4 regions of the Siphonobacter sp. SORGH_AS_1065 genome follow, and region 3 is predicted to be linked to each of the others. Evidence: riboswitches for the same ligand, from Rfam matches in the RefSeq annotation. Region 3 holds a riboswitch; each other region holds the start of a gene.
The links. A riboswitch is a leader RNA that binds a small molecule or an ion and turns the genes downstream of it on or off. The one in region 3 is predicted to bind S-adenosylmethionine.
Positions count from the first base shown of each region.

Region 1: it holds a riboswitch for S-adenosylmethionine, as region 3 does, so the genes downstream of both, metK (methionine adenosyltransferase) here and QE390_RS05775 (O-acetylhomoserine aminocarboxypropyltransferase/cysteine synthase family protein) in region 3, are expected to answer to the same signal.
Region 2: it holds a riboswitch for S-adenosylmethionine, as region 3 does, so the genes downstream of both, QE390_RS22835 (peroxiredoxin) here and QE390_RS05775 (O-acetylhomoserine aminocarboxypropyltransferase/cysteine synthase family protein) in region 3, are expected to answer to the same signal.
Region 4: it holds a riboswitch for S-adenosylmethionine, as region 3 does, so the genes downstream of both, QE390_RS21850 (cysteine desulfurase family protein) here and QE390_RS05775 (O-acetylhomoserine aminocarboxypropyltransferase/cysteine synthase family protein) in region 3, are expected to answer to the same signal.

Region 1 covers NZ_JAUTAM010000004.1:3,607,475-3,612,181, forward strand. The annotation lists gene QE390_RS15645 (hypothetical protein) at 1-295, opposite strand, end outside; gene metK (methionine adenosyltransferase) at 556-1,812, opposite strand; SAM-I-IV-variant riboswitch at 1,888-2,006, opposite strand; gene QE390_RS15655 (lycopene cyclase family protein) at 2,048-3,406, opposite strand; gene lipA (lipoyl synthase) at 3,520-4,428, opposite strand; gene QE390_RS15665 (OsmC family protein) at 4,690-4,707, shown strand, end outside.
Region 2 covers NZ_JAUTAM010000008.1:56,304-61,010, reverse strand. The annotation lists gene QE390_RS22845 (TonB-dependent receptor) at 1-781, shown strand, start outside; gene QE390_RS22840 (RagB/SusD family nutrient uptake outer membrane protein) at 794-2,269, shown strand; SAM riboswitch class I at 2,477-2,577, shown strand; gene QE390_RS22835 (peroxiredoxin) at 2,773-4,062, shown strand; gene QE390_RS22830 (YceI family protein) at 4,187-4,707, shown strand, end outside.
Region 3 covers NZ_JAUTAM010000004.1:1,247,119-1,251,825, forward strand. The annotation lists gene QE390_RS05760 (polysaccharide biosynthesis/export family protein) at 1-554, opposite strand, end outside; gene QE390_RS05765 (tyrosine-protein phosphatase) at 878-1,753, opposite strand; gene QE390_RS05770 (NeuD/PglB/VioB family sugar acetyltransferase) at 2,467-3,099, opposite strand; SAM riboswitch class I at 3,320-3,437, shown strand; gene QE390_RS05775 (O-acetylhomoserine aminocarboxypropyltransferase/cysteine synthase family protein) at 3,640-4,707, shown strand, end outside.
Region 4 covers NZ_JAUTAM010000007.1:13,200-17,906, forward strand. The annotation lists gene QE390_RS21845 (SGNH/GDSL hydrolase family protein) at 55-1,320, opposite strand; SAM riboswitch class I at 1,557-1,658, shown strand; gene QE390_RS21850 (cysteine desulfurase family protein) at 1,841-2,986, shown strand; gene QE390_RS21855 (DUF6624 domain-containing protein) at 3,638-4,270, shown strand; gene QE390_RS21860 (FMN-dependent NADH-azoreductase) at 4,662-4,707, opposite strand, start outside.

The DNA.
Region 1 (4,707 bases), 2.4 Mb from region 3:
GGGCATCCAGTTTTAAGTCTGCTTCAAATCGGGCTGTCTGGTCGTCGGTAAGGCGATTGTGGCGTTTGTAGGGCTGGTTCATAAGTAAATCCGTGTTGCCAGAATTTCCGCTGGTCAGACCTTTCGCCAGAATTTCACCCGTCAACTCATTACGAATAATGACATAAGCCCCACCAATGCCGGTGCCAATAAATTTGGCATCTTTGGCCTGGGCCCGAACGATAACTTTGGTGGTTTGTGCAAAAGTAAAAGTGGAAGTTAGGAGTACTAAAGTAGTGGTTAGGATTTTCAGCATATCAGATTTGACCAAGAGAAGAAAGAATAGGAATCTAAGATAGACAAAAAACCTAGAGACGCGATTCATCGCTTCTGGGTAAGAGGCGGTTTTAGCTATCCTGACGTCCATCTTCTGGGTAAGAGGCAGTTTTGGGTTACCCCTACGTTACTTCCATTTCCCGGCCAGACGCGATGAAGTCGCGTCTCTACAGGGTAGAAAACCAAAAGCCCGGATTGTTTATACAATCCGGGCTTTTTAAAGAGATATAATTCAAGGAATTACAGACCAAATTTGGCTTTTACCTGATCCACGTAATCCAGTTTTTCCCAGGTAAATAATTCTACTTCCTGCTCGATTACTTTTCCGTCGGGAGATTTGAATGTTTTCGTTACCACTTTCGATTCGCGACCCATGTGACCATAGGCTGCCGTTTCGGAATAAATTGGGTTACGAAGTTTCAGACGCTGCTCAATGAAGTAAGGACGCATGTCGAAGATCTCGCCTACTTTCAAGGCAATTTCTCCGTCCGTTAATCCCACCTTCGAAGTTCCGTACGTGTTGATATACAGACCGCAAGGTTCTGCTACACCAATGGCATAAGAAACCTGAACCAATACTTCATCCGCCAGCCCAGCGGCAACCAGGTTTTTCGCAATGTGACGCGTAGCGTAAGCTGCCGAGCGGTCTACTTTCGAAGGATCTTTACCCGAGAACGCACCCCCACCGTGGGCACCTTTTCCGCCGTATGTATCAACAATGATCTTACGACCCGTCAGACCCGTATCCCCATGAGGACCACCAATCACGAATTTACCCGTAGGGTTGATGTGATAGGTAATTTCTCCTTCGAATAACTGGCTTAACTCAGGTTTCAGAGCAGCTTTCACGCGGGGAATAACGATGTTAATGATGTCTTCGCGGATTTTAGCGAGCATCGTTTCGTCATCACCGAAATCATCATGTTGCGTCGAAACAACGATGGTATCAATTCGCTGAGGCGTGTTGTCATCACTATATTCAATCGTTACCTGAGACTTCGCATCGGGGCGTAAGTAAGGCATCAGCGACAGCTCATTATTACGAATGTCGCTCATTTCCTTCAGAATTTTGTGAGCTAAATCCAGAGCTAAAGGCATGTAGTTGTCCGTTTCGCGAGTAGCGTAACCGAACATCATACCCTGGTCACCAGCACCTTGTTCTTCAGGATTTGAGCGATCCACGCCCTGGTTAATATCGGCTGACTGGTCGTGAATAGCAGAAAGAACACCGCAGGAATTGGCTTCAAACATGTATTCAGACTTCGTATATCCAATTTTACGGATTACTTCACGAGCAATGCTCTGAACGTCAAGATAGGTAGTTGATTTAACTTCACCGGCCAAAACAACCTGTCCGGTAGTTACCAGGGTTTCGCAGGCAACTTTAGATTGAGGGTCGAAGGCTAAGAAATGATCAATGAGGGCATCTGAAATTTGATCGGCTACTTTATCAGGATGTCCTTCAGATACAGACTCAGAAGTGAACAAATAAGGCATGTTCTGTTAATTAATTGATTTGGGAGTACGAATCGATGAATATGTAATATTTCGTAATCCTTGGCCAAAGGAAGGAATTGAACGTTTTTGACTTTTCCTAAAAAGCTGATTTTCAGGAAAAAGTCCGTATCGTCAAACCACCGTAGCGTTCGAAACTCGGTTGGTGCCCTAGCTGGAGCCTCTGGATACTTTTGCAAAATTGTACATTCCGTGGAAATTCACCAAACAAGATGGCTTAACCTTGTCGGAATTCCTGAATATTTCGTTTAAAAATGTCAATGGCGGCTTTGGTAAAGGGAAGGATGGGCACGGAAACAATGACTTTTAAGTCTTCTGCCAGACTGCTTTCTTCATCCAGAAACCGGAAAATGCGGGGAGCCGGATTTTTTTGGAACAACCCCGTAAATATAGCAGCCGTAGATACCCGCTTTTTTAAAAAGACATTTAGAAAAACCTGATCGTAAAAGTAATTGAGAGCAGGGATGGCTTTATGAGTTACGGGCGAAACGTCGAAAGATCGTTCCAGGTTATGAACCAATTGTTGTAAACGCTTTTGCGTGCGGGTAAAGGTATAACCCGTGCTGGCCCGCGTATAACCGCCCGCAGTACCCACGCGAATCACGCGTGGAGCTGCCTGTTCCTGAGCAGGCTCGTCGCTCATGGGAATAACCCCGAATTCTTCTTCCAGAATTTCATAGTGCTGAATGGAAGTGAATTCCTGAATGTAACTTTTTAAACCTTCATCGTACTCTTTTTTTGAAAGCAGGGCCGGGGTAAAGAGCGTGAATTCAATGAGAGCTTCCGTTTCAGAAAAAGGCATGACGTAGACGAATCGACATTCGTTCTGCTGGTCGATTCGGAAATCCATCATAATCGGTACCTGCGGGTCAAAGGCAGGTTGATTAGTGCGAATGACCCAGCCTTTGAAGTGCTGTAACAGGTTTTGGTAGACAAAGCCACTCGCTGGCAAGGGTTTCATGGCTTGCAAAACGTGCGTACTATCGAAACACCAGCTTGCCCGGTATTCGCCTGCTTCGGTTTGAACAATGGCTTCCTGGTTATCAGACAGAATAGACTGAATGGGGCTGTATAAGAATTCAATGGCAGGGTTTGTCGCCAGTTCGTGATGAATAAACTGGTAGAAATCAATTCCGCGAAGTAACTTATACTGATGCTTGCCTAAGGTCAACTTTCGGGAAAATCCATTAGATCCATGAAACCAGATGGAATTCCATTTTCGGTAGAGGATGGACTCGAATGCACTTTCTCCTTCCTGCCAAAAGGCCCAGGTCCGGTCATTCCGGGTTTTCTTTTCACGATCAATGATCAAAATTTTCTTATCGCGTAAAGCACTACGATTGAGGTAATAGGCCAGACTTAGTCCAGCCATACCTCCTCCTGTTATGATGATGTCGTACTTCAAGCAATCGGGAATCTCGTGAATGAAAATAGAACCTGGAAAATTCGATTTTGTTTGAATGTAGAGAGGCGACTTCATCGCGTCTGAGTAGAGGCAATTTTTGTTACTCCCGCTATGGCTGGTGTCTTCACCCGCCATTAATAAAGCATCATGGTTGGTGAGGACACCAACCATGATGGAGCTCTGCCTGATCTCCATCTCCCGACTAGACGCGATGAAGTCACGTCTCTACCAAAAAGGCCTCGCTACTCCTAGGTAACGAGGCCTTTGACTCAAATCAATATAAATTATACGTTTACGTGACGTTCGGCGTGGTAGCTAGAGCGTACCAGTGGGCCCGATTCAACGTATTTGATACCTCGTTTTTCGCCCTCTTCCTTATACATCGCGAAGGTGTCGGGGTGAATCCATTCAATAACTTCGTGGTGCATTTTTGTAGGCTGAAGGTATTGGCCCAGCGTCAGAACGTCCAGTCCATGAGCGACCAGATCATCCATAGCTTTGAATACTTCGTCCTGCGTTTCGCCCAAACCTAGCATAATGCCCGTTTTGGTACGTTTGCCAAAGTCTTTCGTCCGTTTGATTTGCTCCAGACTCCGCGAATATTTCGCCTGAGGACGTACGGGGCGATACAGACGTTCTACCGTCTCCATATTATGGGAGACCACTTCCTGTCCGGCAGCAATCATACGCTCCAGAGCAGCCCAGTTTCCTTTCGTATCAGGAATCAGCGTTTCAATCGTTGTGCTGGGGCTTAATTCTTTCGTCAGGCGAACCGTCTGATACCAGATTTCAGCTCCCCGGTCTTTCAATTCATCCCGGTTTACAGAAGTCAGAACGGCATGCTTCACACCCATGATCTTAATGGCTTCGGCTACGCGACGGGGTTCGTCCGCATCATATTCGTTGGGACGTCCGGTTGCTACTGCACAGAAGGTACAGGAACGCGTACAGACATTACCCAAAATCATAAATGTAGCCGTACCCGCTCCCCAACACTCACCCATATTCGGACAGTTTCCTGACTGACAAATGGTGTGGAGTTTATATTCATCTACAACTTGCCGCACGTTGCGGTATTCCGGACCGGTGGGGAGTTTCACTCGCAACCAGTCGGGTTTGCGGGTAGAGGAACCTGGCTTGTTCTCGCCTTTGGTGCCTGTACCGGGTTTTGTTATTACGGGTAGCTCAATCATCCCAATATCAATTGCTGATTTGATAAACAGTGGGGTCTATCAAAAGATGTACAAAGGTAATGAGCTAACCTGTAATGACGATAAAAAGTTGCGTTTGATAAAAGAATGAAGCTTTTCACTTGAATTGTGAGGGCGATAACCCCGTGAAGAAAGATGAGTTAGAAAGAATAACTTACCTTTAATGGCATTTTTAGGAAAAGTGAGAGAAAAGCTTTTCGGAAAATACGTCTCATTCATTCAATTAAGATAACAGTTACAGGCATGGCAACGGCTACCATT
Region 2 (4,707 bases), on a different contig from region 3:
GAAAAATAAGGTCATTAGCCTGAATGGAGATAACCAGCGGATAATCAACGGTGAAAACGTAATTGAAATTGGGAAATCGGTTTCCAGTCTCTGGGCCGTTACTACGCTGGGGGTTAATCCTGAAAATGGTCGCCGTTTATTCCAGAAAGCCGACGGAACTGTGGTTCAATACGATCATTCGGCCTCCGCATCCCAACGATGGACGACGCTGGAAGGCACATCTGTATCTGCCGCAACGACGCTGGCCGACGGTAGAAATCAAGGCCCGGCTTTGCCAAAATGGTACGGCGGATTTGATAACACGTTTACCTACAAAAACTTCGATCTGGGTTTATTCCTGCAATTCTCGGGAGGTAATAAGGTTCTGAACGGCACCAAACCTGGAACTCGTGATCAACGCGGCTATAACAACAGCACGGATCTCCTCGACCGCTGGACACCGAATAATAAAGATGGGAAATTACCACGGGCGGTTTACGGAGATAACATTTCCAACGGCGGAGCGGCTATCTCCATTTCCGAAAATATTGAAAAAGGCGATTTTGCTCGCCTGCGGAATGTTTCGCTGGGGTACAAAATCAATCCAAATGTTCTGAACCGCCTTCATATATCGAGTGCCCGCGTGTACGCTCAGGTGCAGAATGCTCTGGTTTTTACGAAGTACAGCGGTTATGATCCCGAATCTACGGTGAATGGAAACAGCAATACGGGCCCCGGCGTGGACCGGAATGCATTGGGACAAACCCGTACAGTATCCCTCGGTATTACTATTGGCTTTTAACCCTTCCTGATTATGAATCACTTACTCAAACATACGTCCCGCGTACTAGGCCTTGGAATCGTACTTGCACTTTCTTCCTGCAACGAAGACAAACTAGAACCCACACCCACTACGTTTTTCACCGACATTGTCGTTTTCGATACACCTGCCCGCATTGCCCAGCAGGTGAACGGGTTATTCAGTTCTTCGTCCATTAAATCAGGAGCCTTTCTAGGAGGGCGTTATCACATTTATAGCGATATTCAGGGAGAAGAATTCCTGAATGTCAAGGCCAACCAGGGTACTGGTTTTAACGTGTGGAGCTTTACACAAAACGAATCGCAGACGGGTGGCATCTGGGACGCGGCTTATGCTTCTATTAATAAAGTTAACGTATTTCTAAAAGGTCTGGATGATAACGCCAGCAAATTCGTACCTCCTACGTTTCCGGCCAACTATGACCAGCAAGTGCTAAAATACAAAGCCGAAGCTCGGTTCGTGAGAGCGGTGGCTTATTTCTACGTACTGCAGTTTTATGCCCGGTCGTATGGGGCAACTTCTAATGGTTCCAGTCCGGGCTTGCCGCTTCGGCTTCAGGCTGAAACCAATGCAGCGAATAACGATCTGGCCCGGAGTACGGTGGCCGAAGTTTACGCTCAGATTATTGAGGATTTGAATTTCGCCGAGCAGAACCTTCCGTTAAATTATACCGATGAATTGACCAATGTCTCGCATCCGCATCGAAATTCGGCAATTGCGTTTAAAACGAAAGTTTATCTGGCTCAATCTAAATGGGATGACGTAATCCGGGAAGCCGACAAGATTGTCTCCGCTTCTGCTCCCTTTACGGCCACCACGGGCGTAAAGCATGCCTTGCAAGCCAATATTGCTTCGGTCTTTGCCGTACCGCAAACCACAACGGAAAGCATCTTCTCGCTCGTTTTCACCAATCAGGACAACCCAGGAACGCAGAATCAATTTGGCTTTTACTACCTGCCGACAGGTAACAGGGAGTATTACCTGAACCCGGCAGGAATTCTGGGCGAAAGCACCTGGAAATCGACCGATGCCCGCCGCCAGTTTGTGGTTACTTCGGGCGGGCAGCAGTGGTTATCGAAATACTCGAGTCCGTCGCCTTATACCGACAAAGCTCCGATTATTCGCTACGCGGAAGTGCTATTGAACCTTGCTGAGGCACGAACCCGCTCGACCAATTCAGTAGATGCCCGAGCCGTTCAGTTGCTGAGTGCCGTGCGATCAAGGTCGGATGCTTCCACGCAGTGGACTACCGCCAGCTTTCCTAATGCCAGTGCTTTGCTGGAAACGATTCTAAAAGAACGCCGCATTGAGTTTTTAGGCGAAGGCTTACGCTCTATTGACATTTACCGGCAGAATCTAACGTTTCCAGCAAAAGGCACTGTACCGGCCATCGTACCGAGCGATCCTACATATGTATGGCTCATTCCAGCCAGTGAGTTAACCGCTAATAAGCTAATGACCCGTAATTAATCACAGGCAGCAGGCATCTAGCTTGAATAAATGCCTGCTGCCTAATCTAACTTCAATTCTCAATCTACTGATTGACAAATGATTAATAGGTTTGGCTAAAAAAATAAACGTTATTAGTCTATAAAATCTATAGATTTATTTGGATAATGCATTTTCACGTATATATCTTTGCAGAGTCTTCAATTACTTCCCTGCAAAAGTAGTTGCGGCTTATAAAGAAAGGTGGAGAGACAGGCTCTTTGAATCCTTAGCAACTTTCCTGAACGGAATCAGTGCTAACCTGCCTATTGAATTAGGAACTATAAACCCAACAACCAACCATGAACGCTAAGCTATTCGCATGCAATGCTCGCTGCTGCACCTGCTGCTGCTGAGATCCGTCCAACCTCAACTAATCACGAAAGTCTTTTGCATCTGCCTGCCTGCACTGGTGTATATGCTTTCTTTCTCTGCACGCGTTTCAACGCGAGTGCATTTCCTAACTATTTCTAACACATCTATTTATGAAAATGAAAGCCATTTCATTCCTCAAAGGCACGGCCCTTACCTTGTCCGTACTCAGTGGTTTTTCTTCGCAGGCTCAGCAAACTCAATTCCCGAAAGAAGGCGTTTGGCGGGGCGTTTTCACCATTAACGAACAGAAGGTTCCCTTTAATTTTGAAGTAAAGGGTAATAAAGCCGAAGACGCTACTTTCACCCTCATCAATGGCACCCGTCAGGATCACTTCCACGTCAAACAAACGGCTTCTGATTCTTTATTTATTAAAATGAATACGTACGATGCCGCACTGGTAGCTAAGGTTCACCCCGACGGCCACCTAACGGGTGAATACCGCAGTCTGGTGCCCAGCTTCCGGGGTAACTCGCTGCCTTTTACGGCGGAATACGGTAAGTCTTACCGATTCGTTGAACCCGGTAAAGACATTGCCCCAGCGGCTAACCTGAGCGGTAAATGGGAAATCAAACTCATTAGTAAAGAACCGGTTGCGAATCAGGTCGCTTTACTCGAACAAAAGGGGAATAAACTGACGGGCGTGATCATGACGGTCGTGGGTGATTCCCGTGAACTGGAGGGGACTGTTCAGGGAAATGAATTTGTTCTTTCGGGCTTCACCGGGCCTAATCCCGTATTGATCAAAGGAAAAATCAACGAGGACAAAACCTTATCCGCCGAAATTGATCGTGGGTTATACGTTACTCAAAAGCTGGAGTGGACGAAAAACAAAAAGGCCGAACTTCCGGATCCCTATGCTCTGACTCAACTGAAGGAAGGTCAGAATAAACTGGATTTCACTTTCCCCGATCTGAATGGAAAAACCGTAAAACTGAGCGATGCTAAATACAAAGGCAAAGTGGTTATCGTGGAAATCATTGGGACCTGGTGCCCCAATTGCACGGATCAGACGGCTTTTCTTTCCCCCTGGTACAAGGCCAATAAACATCGCGGCGTAGAAGCCATCGCGGTTGGTTTTGAACAGAAAGATGATCTGGAATACGCCAAGTACACACTAGGTAAACTGAAAGAGAAATACGGTATTGAATACGACATTCTCTTCGGTGGTATTGCGGATAAAAAACTGGCTTCCGAGAAATTCGCGGCCCTCAATAAAATGATGGCGTTCCCAACAACGATCATCATTGGTCGGGATGGAACCGTGAAGCAAATCCACACGGGTTATACCGGGGAAGTAACGGGGAAATACTACAAAAACTACGTAAAAAAGTGGAATAAAGACCTGGACAAATACATTGCTGAAGAAGCTCCGGCCAGCAGCGATGTGGCCGCACGATAATCGTTCGATCGTCAAAGTTGATTTGCCATGTATTCGAGTATCGGGTAGTTTACCCGATACTCCTTAAAAAACCATAATTCGCTACTAATCAACTACATTTACAAAAACCTAAACAAAACTTGTCATGAAAAAAGTACTCGCTCTCCTCGCCCTTGCGTCATTCGCATTTACAAAGCCTCAGGCTACGGTTACTTACAAAGTAGATACCCAGAAAAGCACTATCGTGTGGAAAGGTAAAAAAGTGACCGGTGAACACTATGGCAACGTTACCCTGACCAGCGGCACCCTAATTGCTGATAATGGTAAGTTGAAAGGCGGTTCGTTTGAAAGCGATCTTCGCACGCTGACGGTTACAGATTTAAAAGATCAGGAATACAACCAGAAGCTGGTCAATCACCTCAAAGGGGATGATTTCTTCGCGGTTGACAAACACCCTAAATCAACCTTTGTGATTACGTCGGTAACCCCACAGGCAGCGGGTCAAGTGCAGGTCAAAGGGAAGTTAACCATCAAGGGCATTACGCAGGAAGTAAGCTTTCCCGCCACGGTAAAGGCTGATAAAAACCAGTTAACGGCATCAGCTAAAATTCCGGTAGATCGTACCAAATACGACATCAAATTCCGTTCGACTAATTTCTTCGAAAA
Region 3 (4,707 bases):
AGAGCCTGAAGAATAGTTACCTGTTCATTGTTAATCAGAAACAAGGAAGGATGATTTACCTCACCTAACACTGAAATACGGAAGTTTACATTCCGAACATTCACGGAAGGTTCTTTTAAGTAAGATTTAAGTTTTTCCTTTATCTGAGTAGCAACTTGAGCAGATGACTGCCCTGCAACGGTAATTTTACCCAGCATCGGAAAATCAATCGAGCCTTCTTTGCTTACTACATACCCAGGTTGATAAGCCAAAGGATTAGCCGAAGCCATAATTCCTTGGCCTTGAATCATGGAGGCATTTTCAGGCAAATTGAAAATGGCAGAGGCTTCTGGATTTAAACTATTTACTGAGATATTAAGAACGTCTCCTACCTGTATGGTTGGAGTATATTGCTTCGCTATACTTAAGCTATCAACGGTTGTATTAGGGCCGTCCTGAAAAAGAGCTAGGTTTTTCGAGGATACACAACCGGAAAGCAGCAGGGCAAGGACGGATAATGAAGCAAGATTCTTCACTAAAGATACCCGATCCCGGCGGATTGATCTGGTAGACATATAAAGCTTAAAATAGTGCAAAATGGCGGCGAACTCTGAACTCTTTTTCAAAGAAAATACAATTTTTCGTGAACAACTAATTTTAGAAGGGGTAAACCTGAAAAAAATATAATTTACTATCAAAAATCAATTAAAATCGTTAATTACTCAGTATTTTCAACTACTTTTTCTGGATTCTTCAAAATAAATGTAATGATAACACAACATTTACATAACAATCCAGCCGTATGGTCAAGCTAGGAATAGTACTAACTTGGCAAAATCCTATTTCTTGTTATAATCATAACAACTTGGAATTCTGCAATGGTTGCTGAGTTAATTGCTTAAATTCTGGCAAGGAAAAATATCTTCTCGAATCGGGGTAAATCCGCTGGCCGATGCAGATCACTACCTATAAAGTCTACCCAGCCTTTTTGCAACAGGGTTTTTCCTTGTCGACGGGCCTGCTCTCCATACTTGCCCGTAAGTGACATTGCATTGAGTTGTAGCAAACAACCAGCCTCTCGGTGATGGGCTAGTTCGGCTTCAAAATTTTTATAATATTTATACCGCTCCGGATGGGCCAGGATGGGCGTGTATCCCGCCGACTGAATGCGAAAAATTAAATCTGAGAGATGCAGCGGAGCCGAAGACCAGGCCGTTTCTACTAATATATACTTTTCCGGGCCAAAGGTTAACACTTCCCGGCTTTTTAATAAATCAAGGAAAAAATCATCAAGAAGGTATTCGGCGGCTACTTCAATCGTTAGGGGGAGGTTATGCTCCCGTACCAGGGACTGCAATTGCTCCTGACCCTCAAGTAACTGATGGTATTTGTTAGGAAACCAATCTCGACTGACGTGGGGCGTAGTTACTACTTTAGTTATGCCCCATTCGGAAAATTGTTTTAAGCAGGCCAGGGTTTCTTCCCAGGATGAAACTCCGTCATCTACCCCTGGCAGCAGGTGTGAATGTATATCAACTTTCCAAAAGCAGTCTTTAATGGCCTCTTCCAGATCGGGCTGTTGCCCTGTAAAAAAGCGGTTTTTCAAACGCTGCCATATACTCGTAGAACTCATTGACTTTTCAGTAGTGGGGACAGGGGGCACACTTGTATTAGTAGTCTCAGGAGCCATTTTAGCTTCTATCTGAGCACCCGCACGCAAACGAACTTCGTTTTTTTCAGATAGCGAAACTACTTCATCAAATTCCGTATTCATAATTGTAGCGGTGTATTAAGGTGGAATAGTCTCGGTAAAATCGACCTGTTACCCTAAACTGAGCTACCTGTTCAACAAAAAGTAAGATCAGTTTTGACTATCACGCTGATAGGTTTCGAACACTTATCAATTCTATTAGAACAGAACTAATAATCTTTTCGAAACCAATTCTACCTAAATTAGAGTCTATAAAGAATATATACAAGGATAATTCAACTTTGTTTAGAATTGCTGAACGAAATTCCAAAAGATAAATACGAGAAAATCTACTAGATGGATGTCATTTCAAACGTTTCATCGAAAAAAATTACATTCTTACATTCATTTTTTTTATAGTAGCAAAGCTAAATAAGTCTTCAAAAAATTATACCATACGGAATGTTAACTACACTAATTTTAAGAGTAAAAATACTCATCAATTATTCATTAATGAGCTCAAATCACCCATATTTTTCATAAACATTACCAAATATTAGCAAAATAGTTCAATTATATTTTTTTATATTGCAAGACTTCTTTATTCGCTTCTTTTAATTTCTATACCTCTTATAACTTATGTTAAGCTCATAGAGGTTGTAGAACGAAGAATCTGTAAACTCAGTTTTGCACTATACCTAGAATAGTGAAGCTGTCTATTAATACACGTAGCAACAAAAAGGGGCCCGGTTACATGCGTTAAACCGGACCCCTTTTGAGAAAATCGAGATCGTACTTTATACCTTTTTAGCCGGATTGCCAAAGACCGTAGCACCCGTTGCGACGTTTTCAATGACGACAGACCCCGCTCCGATTCGGGCATTTTTCCCAATTTCGACGCCGCCTACAATCGTTACGCCAGAACCAATGAAAGTGTTTTCTCCCACTTTAGCTCCCATTCCGATTACACTCCCCGCTCCTACCTGAACGAAGTCTTCCAGGACAGTTTCGGTATCAATGATAACTCCGGCGTGGAGAATACAGTGGTTACTCACTTTGGAAAACGTCTGAACAATAACGCCAGCCGCAATCAGATTTCCGTGGCCAATGTGAGCATCTTCCGAAATAATGGCCGAGGGATGTACAGCATTAACAGGCTGCGTCTGGCGAGTTTCGTGCAGGTACTCAACCAGTGTTTTGCGTTCGGTCCGATCTTCTACTGCTATAAAAGCTTCACATTTATTTCCAATGAGTTCAGTAAATCCTTCATCGTCAGTCGCTGAAAAGACTGATACCTCACCAATTTCGGTTCCGTGCAGGCTCGTTTCGTCTTCCAGAAACCCGTACACAATGACGCCGTTGCTATTAAAAATATCAAGAGCCGTTTTACCCAAAGCTTTGGCTCCAAAAATAAGGACGGGGTTTTCCATAACGTATGCGTGTCAGTACATCAACTGACGTTTTTTACAAAAGTAGCAGATCAGCATGGGAAAGTTCACTCCTGATTATTATCCCCTGCCTTTTCGTTACTGGTTTTGCGTGAATTAAAGTAATTATAACCCCCAACGAACAAAAAACGATCCGGCTCTTTCCACATTTGCCTATTCCTTTTTAAGTTTGCCTTTGAAAAGTCAGCCCGTTCCAGATGCTGACTTATCGAGAAGCGGGGAGAGACGGGCTCTGTGAACCGCTGGCAACCTATTTTCAACGAGGTGAAAACAAGGTGCTAATTCCTGCCCCGGAGAAGGTCTCCGGGGAGAGATAAGTAAAGCGAACTTTCATGCACCGGACGACCCTTTTATTGGGGGCTGCTATTCTGCCCTCTTTTTCCATCTCAGATTTCCTGACTCTTAGTTCATCCGCCTACGCAGGGGGCACTTCTTCTTGTTGTGGATTGCATGCAGAAACGATTCGTTTCAAACACTTACTCTAAACTCTATCTTTTATTCACGCATTAATTCTGCAACAACATGTCTGAATTACGTTTTGAAACGCTCCAGTTACACGCTGGCCAAGAGATTGACCCAACCACTAAGGCCCGGGCCGTTCCTATTTATCAAACCACGGCTTATCAGTTCGATGATTCCGCTCACGGAGCCCGGCTTTTTGCCCTTCAGGAATTTGGGAACATTTATTCACGCATTATGAACCCCACCCACGATGTGTTTGAAAAACGCATAGCGGCATTGGAAGGCGGCGTGGCAGCCCTTTCAGTGGCTTCGGGGCATGCGGCTCAGTTTATTACCATCAATAACATTACTACCGTTGGCGATAACTTTGTAACGACTTCCTATTTATACGGCGGCAGCTATAACCAGTTTAAGAATTCCTTTAAAAATATTGGCGTTGAAGCCCGTTTTGCTGACGGCGATAAAGTTGAATCATTCGAACGGCTCATTGACGATCGCACCAAGTTCCTGTATCTGGAAACTATTGGTAACCCTGGATTTAACATTCCCGATTTTGAAGCCTTCGCAGCCCTGGCTAAGAAGTATGATCTGCCCATTATCGTAGATAATACATTCGGAGCAGGCGGGGCCATTGCTCAGCCTCTTAAACACGGAGCCCACGTGGTTGTTAGCTCGGCTACGAAGTGGATCGGCGGTCACGGTACTTCTATGGGAGGAGTTATTATCGACGGTGGCACCTATAACTGGGGCAATGGAAAGTACCCTCAGTTTACCGAACCCTCACCAAGTTACCACGGTCTGGTATTAAATGATGTATTCGGCTTTAATGGTCCTTTCGGTAATATTCAGTTCATCATTCGGGCCCGGGTAGAAGGACTTCGGGATTGGGGACCTTCTCAAGCTCCTTTCAACAGCTTCTTACTATTGCAGGGACTCGAAACGCTTTCGCTTCGCGTAGAGCGGACGAACGAAAATGCTCTGGCTCTGGCGACCTGGCTGGAAAACCATCCGGCAGTAGAATATGTGAATTACCCCGGTTTGGCGAGCAGTCCCTATCACGCCCTGGCTCAGAAGTACTTAACCCGTGGCTTTGGCGGCGTGTTAACCTTCAAGCTTAAAGCGGGAAAA
Region 4 (4,707 bases), on a different contig from region 3:
GTGAATTTATTTGAATACTTCTCTCGCGTTTCGCTTATGTAACGGTTATTTCCATTACGGCACTATTTCACCCACCAGTAATAACTTCCCTGCATAACAGGCATTTTCCTGAAAGCGTGACGGATCATTCATAACCTGGTTTCGGGTCTTAAGAATGGCGGCTTTATCCACTTTTTCGTCCGAAACTTTAAATCGAATCACATGCGTCTGATTCGGCGATGTAGGGACAACGAAGAAATTCGAGCGATAATCTGTACAATAAGCATCGAACCGGGCAATGGTTTGTTTGAAGTCCTGATCCACTTCCATACTATACTGACCCGTTCCCGGACCCATGACATCATACAACCCGCAAGCCAGACCTTTCATTTTTACTTCCAGATAATCTCCCGGCGTGCTGGATTTTATTAAGCTCGAAAACCGCTGCTGCAAAGCCAAAGTCACGGAATCCGTATTAGGAGTAATTGTCGTCCAGTTCCCTTGTTTTTTCAATTCATCCACTGCGATCATACGGGCCGCTTCCCAGTTATCATTCACGAAAGGTTTAGCTAAAACCCGCTTTTGTGGCGTTACTTTCAGGTCCGCCATTTGCTTCAAAGCTTTCGCCAGGGCTTCCGTATACAACCGATGCCCTGTTTCGGGATAAGGATGCACGTTATCGACTGAAAACACAATTTTGTCCGGTGCATCTTCGGGTTTGCCTTTGAAAATCAGCTTACCTTGCTGGGCCAAAGCTGCCACCTCCAGCCCCAGACAAATGCTGGGAATTCCATAATATTCCGCAATTTGTTCCATGGCTAAAGCCGAAGCTGGCAGTTTTCCCTGCTGGTAAGTTGGGGCCAGATCTGCCGTTAAGGTGTATACGAAACAGAGATCGGTATGAGGATTTTGCCGCCAGGTTTTTCGAACGATTCCTTCCATGGCTTTGTAAATCTGCTCTGGCTTTTTACCGTTATCGTTTACAGCAAATTCTACGAAAACCAAATCAGGATTCTGATCGAGCACCTGAGTTTGCACCCGAAAAACACCTAAATCCGAGCCCGTTCCGCCAACTCCCGCATTAATCTGCCGAAAGGGAACCTGCGGATAGGTTTTCTGTAACCAACTCAGTGACTGCTCCCGCCAGCCTTTTCCGGCTTCGGTAATGCTACCACCGAGGTATCCTACCATGATCGGCTTTCCAGCTTTTATTTTTTCAAAAAAGAAAGGTAACCCTTCCCTAGCACGAAGTAGCGTAGCATTTTCCAATGCACTTGTTTGGGAGAATACCAAGGTCGGAAAACAGAAGAAAAGCGTAATGATTCTCAGCAATGACTTCATAGGTAACTAGTTTTTTCGGTTGCCTAAACCTACGTAATGAATCATAGCAATGACTATTTTACTAGTAGTAAGTTAATTTTAGAAAAAACAATTTTAGTAACCATCTATTTTACAGACAAATAGCACAACAAGAAGTGTTAATAGTATTATTAATCTACTATTTCTATAGATTTTATTTGTTTTATTAAATTCCACTACTTTACTTTGCATTGTCTTCAATTACCATTGGTAGTTGGGGCTTATACAGAAAGGAGGAGAGACAGGCTCGACGAATCCTTAGCAACTTTCCGACGCGGAATCAGTGCTAACCTGCCTAACATTTTTAGGAACTATAAACCCCATATGCCATGTCATTCCTCCCCAATCTAAGGAACCGATCGGCCTGCTCATTACTGATGAGTTAAGCCTTTCTCTCGTTTGTCACGAGATTCACTTTCATTACCAAGCATCGCTCAGGTTTATTTGATACCTGTGCTCCTTACGTGTCCATTCATTCACCCTTCATCAGCTCTTTTATACCATGAGTATTTATTTAGATAACTCCGCGACTACCGCTTTGTCTCCTGCTGTTCTGGAAGCCATCATACCCTATTTTACGCAACATTTTGGCAACGCCTCTTCGAATCATTGGGCGGGCCGGGAAGCGAAAAAAGTAATTCAATCGAGTCGTCGGCAAATTGCTGATTTACTGAACATTACTCCCGAAGAAATTATCTTTACTTCTGGCGGCACCGAAGCCGATAATTTTGCTTTAAAAAGTAGCATTCAGCACTTTAACATCCGCCATGTCCTTACTTCGAAGATTGAACATAAAGCCGTGCTTTTGCCGCTGAAACAGTTGGAACAGGCGGGGCTTATTCAAGTTCATTACGTCCAGTTAGACGAGCAGGGTCGGGTATCCATTCCTGATTTAACCCAATGGCTGGAGAAACATCCCAACGGACTCGTCAGCCTCATGCATGCCAATAACGAACTAGGTACGCTTTTGGATTTGGAAGAAGTGCATTCGTTAACTCAACACTACGGAGCTTATTTCCATACGGATACCGTTCAAAGCATCGGTAAAGTGCCCGTAAACCTTCATGCGGTTGATTTTGCGACGGCTTCGGCCCATAAATTCCGTGGTCCTAAAGGCGTAGGATTTTTGTTTGCCCGTCAGGGACACCGATTGCCCGCCTTTATCAGCGGCGGCGGACAGGAAGGGGGGCAACGCGGAGGAACCGAAAATATTCCCGGCATTGTGGGATTAACTAAGGCTCTGGAGCTGGCGATAACCCATCAAACGCAAAACATCGCCCATCTGAATTCATTGAAACAACAGTTCATCGACGAAATCCAACGGCAAATTCCCGGGGTTTTGTTTAATGGTCGATGTCAAAGCATCGAAGAAAGTTTACCCGGATTAATTAACGTCGCCTTCCCTATTCTCGACGGCCCCTGCTCATTGGTAGAAGCCCTGGATGCTCGCGGCATTGCCGTCTCCGGTGGTAGTGCCTGTTCCAATCTCGCCGGAGGCTCGCACGTACTACAGGAAATTCCCACCAGTTTTGGGAAAGAAAACGTTCGTTTCTCCTTCGGAGCGGATAATACGTTTGAAGAAATCAACGAAGTCTTGTCTATCCTTAGTGAATTGTATCAGACTGAAGAAGTTAGTCTGGCTTCGTAAAGCATTCCTAGTTTGAAAACATCTTCGAAGAAAAGCTATCAGCATAAGAGTTGGCAGCTTTTCTTTTTTAACAAATGCTCCAAACATCTGTCATTTAAGTGTCCCCGGATTTCATCCGGGGCTACTCATGTTTAACCCCTCCGGGGTTATTTGTCGTAAGGCTATTTATAACAACAACCCCAGCGGGATTCAATATGAGTAGCTCCGGTCTGGATGAGTAGCTCCGGTCTGGATGAACCCGGTCTGGACAGATCCAGGCTGGATAGCCCCGGATTTCATCCGGGGACACTTAAATGACTCCTCACTACTTTACATCAGCGTCTGTCATCCAGAGCGAAGCGAAGGATCTTATGACCTTTTCGAGTTTGTTGGGCCATGCGGTAACTTTACTAAACCCGCCCCATTCGACAGAAGGTTTCTTACTTCGTTCGAGATGGCAGATGAGGGGTCTAGTTTAAACCCCGAACTTACTGGTGCAAGATTCCTTCTCGTTCTTACCACAAGGCAGGTTCCACCTGCCGTTATCCCTCAAACCTAGCATCCACATGCGAAGGGAATACGCCGTGATTGACAATAAGGCCTTCGATTATAAATTTTAGACCGCATTTTAGAAAAGGTGTATTTGATTTGTGACTTTAATACACCTTTCTGATGAAGTTACTTTCTTTATTTCTATTACTCCCTGCCCTTTCCTACGCTCAAACTAACTTAACGTCCGTCAAAAATCGACTGCTTGAAATTCGGGTGGAAGATCAGCAATGTAGAGAAGCATACATTCCTATTGCTGAAAAATATGGCTATGAATCTCCTCAGGCTAAAACCTTTTGGAAAGAGGCAGCCCTCAAAGACTCCCTTCATATGCAGGAAGTAAGGACTATATTAAATAGATACGGCTGGTTGAGTAGAAAGCAGATTGGTAAAGAAGCCAACCAGACCCTTTTCCTCGTGATCCAGCATTCGAATTTACCGAACATGAAGCATTATCTACCTATTATGCGGAAGGCGGTCAGGGAAAGGAAAGCAGAATCATTTGATCTGGCTCTATTAGAAGATCGCGTTGCTTTCGAAAGCGGCGGCGAACAAATCTATGGAACTCAGATTGGTATGGATACACTTACGAAGGAGTGGTATGTAGAACCGTTAATAGAGCCCGAGCGGGTAGATGAACGCAGAAAAAGCGTTGGCTTACCGCCACTGGATGTGTATACAAAGGCCTATGGATTTAACTGGAATGTGGAAGAGCACAAAAAGCGAAAGGCTTTATTGAAGCAAACGGAGCAATAGTTGTTGACACTTCACTGCACACTAAACAGGACACGAGTGAATGTTGCTGCCAGCTTTTCTTTTCAATATCATTGTCCCAAATACCTGTTATCCATAGCGAAACGAATGCCCTTACTTACCTTTTGAATGCTTTCTTATCAGTAAACAGCTTGGTTATTGTCGTGCTATACCACTAATTACGTTCGAGATAACAGGCAATTAGCGTAACGTCTCAGAAGAAAAGAAACATCGTGCTGAGGCACATTCTAAGCTATCATTCTAAAGAATAAGCAAAACCCCCGCCCATTTCTTGGCGGGGGCCAAAGAAACTAACTCAACTTCCTAAATTACAAATTTATATCCTCAAGCAAGTTCTTGATCCATTCGAAAAAGCAGCGACGAAAACTACCCATCAATGGATAGTAATGCTTTTAATACCCTCTTCCAAAGCAACTTCT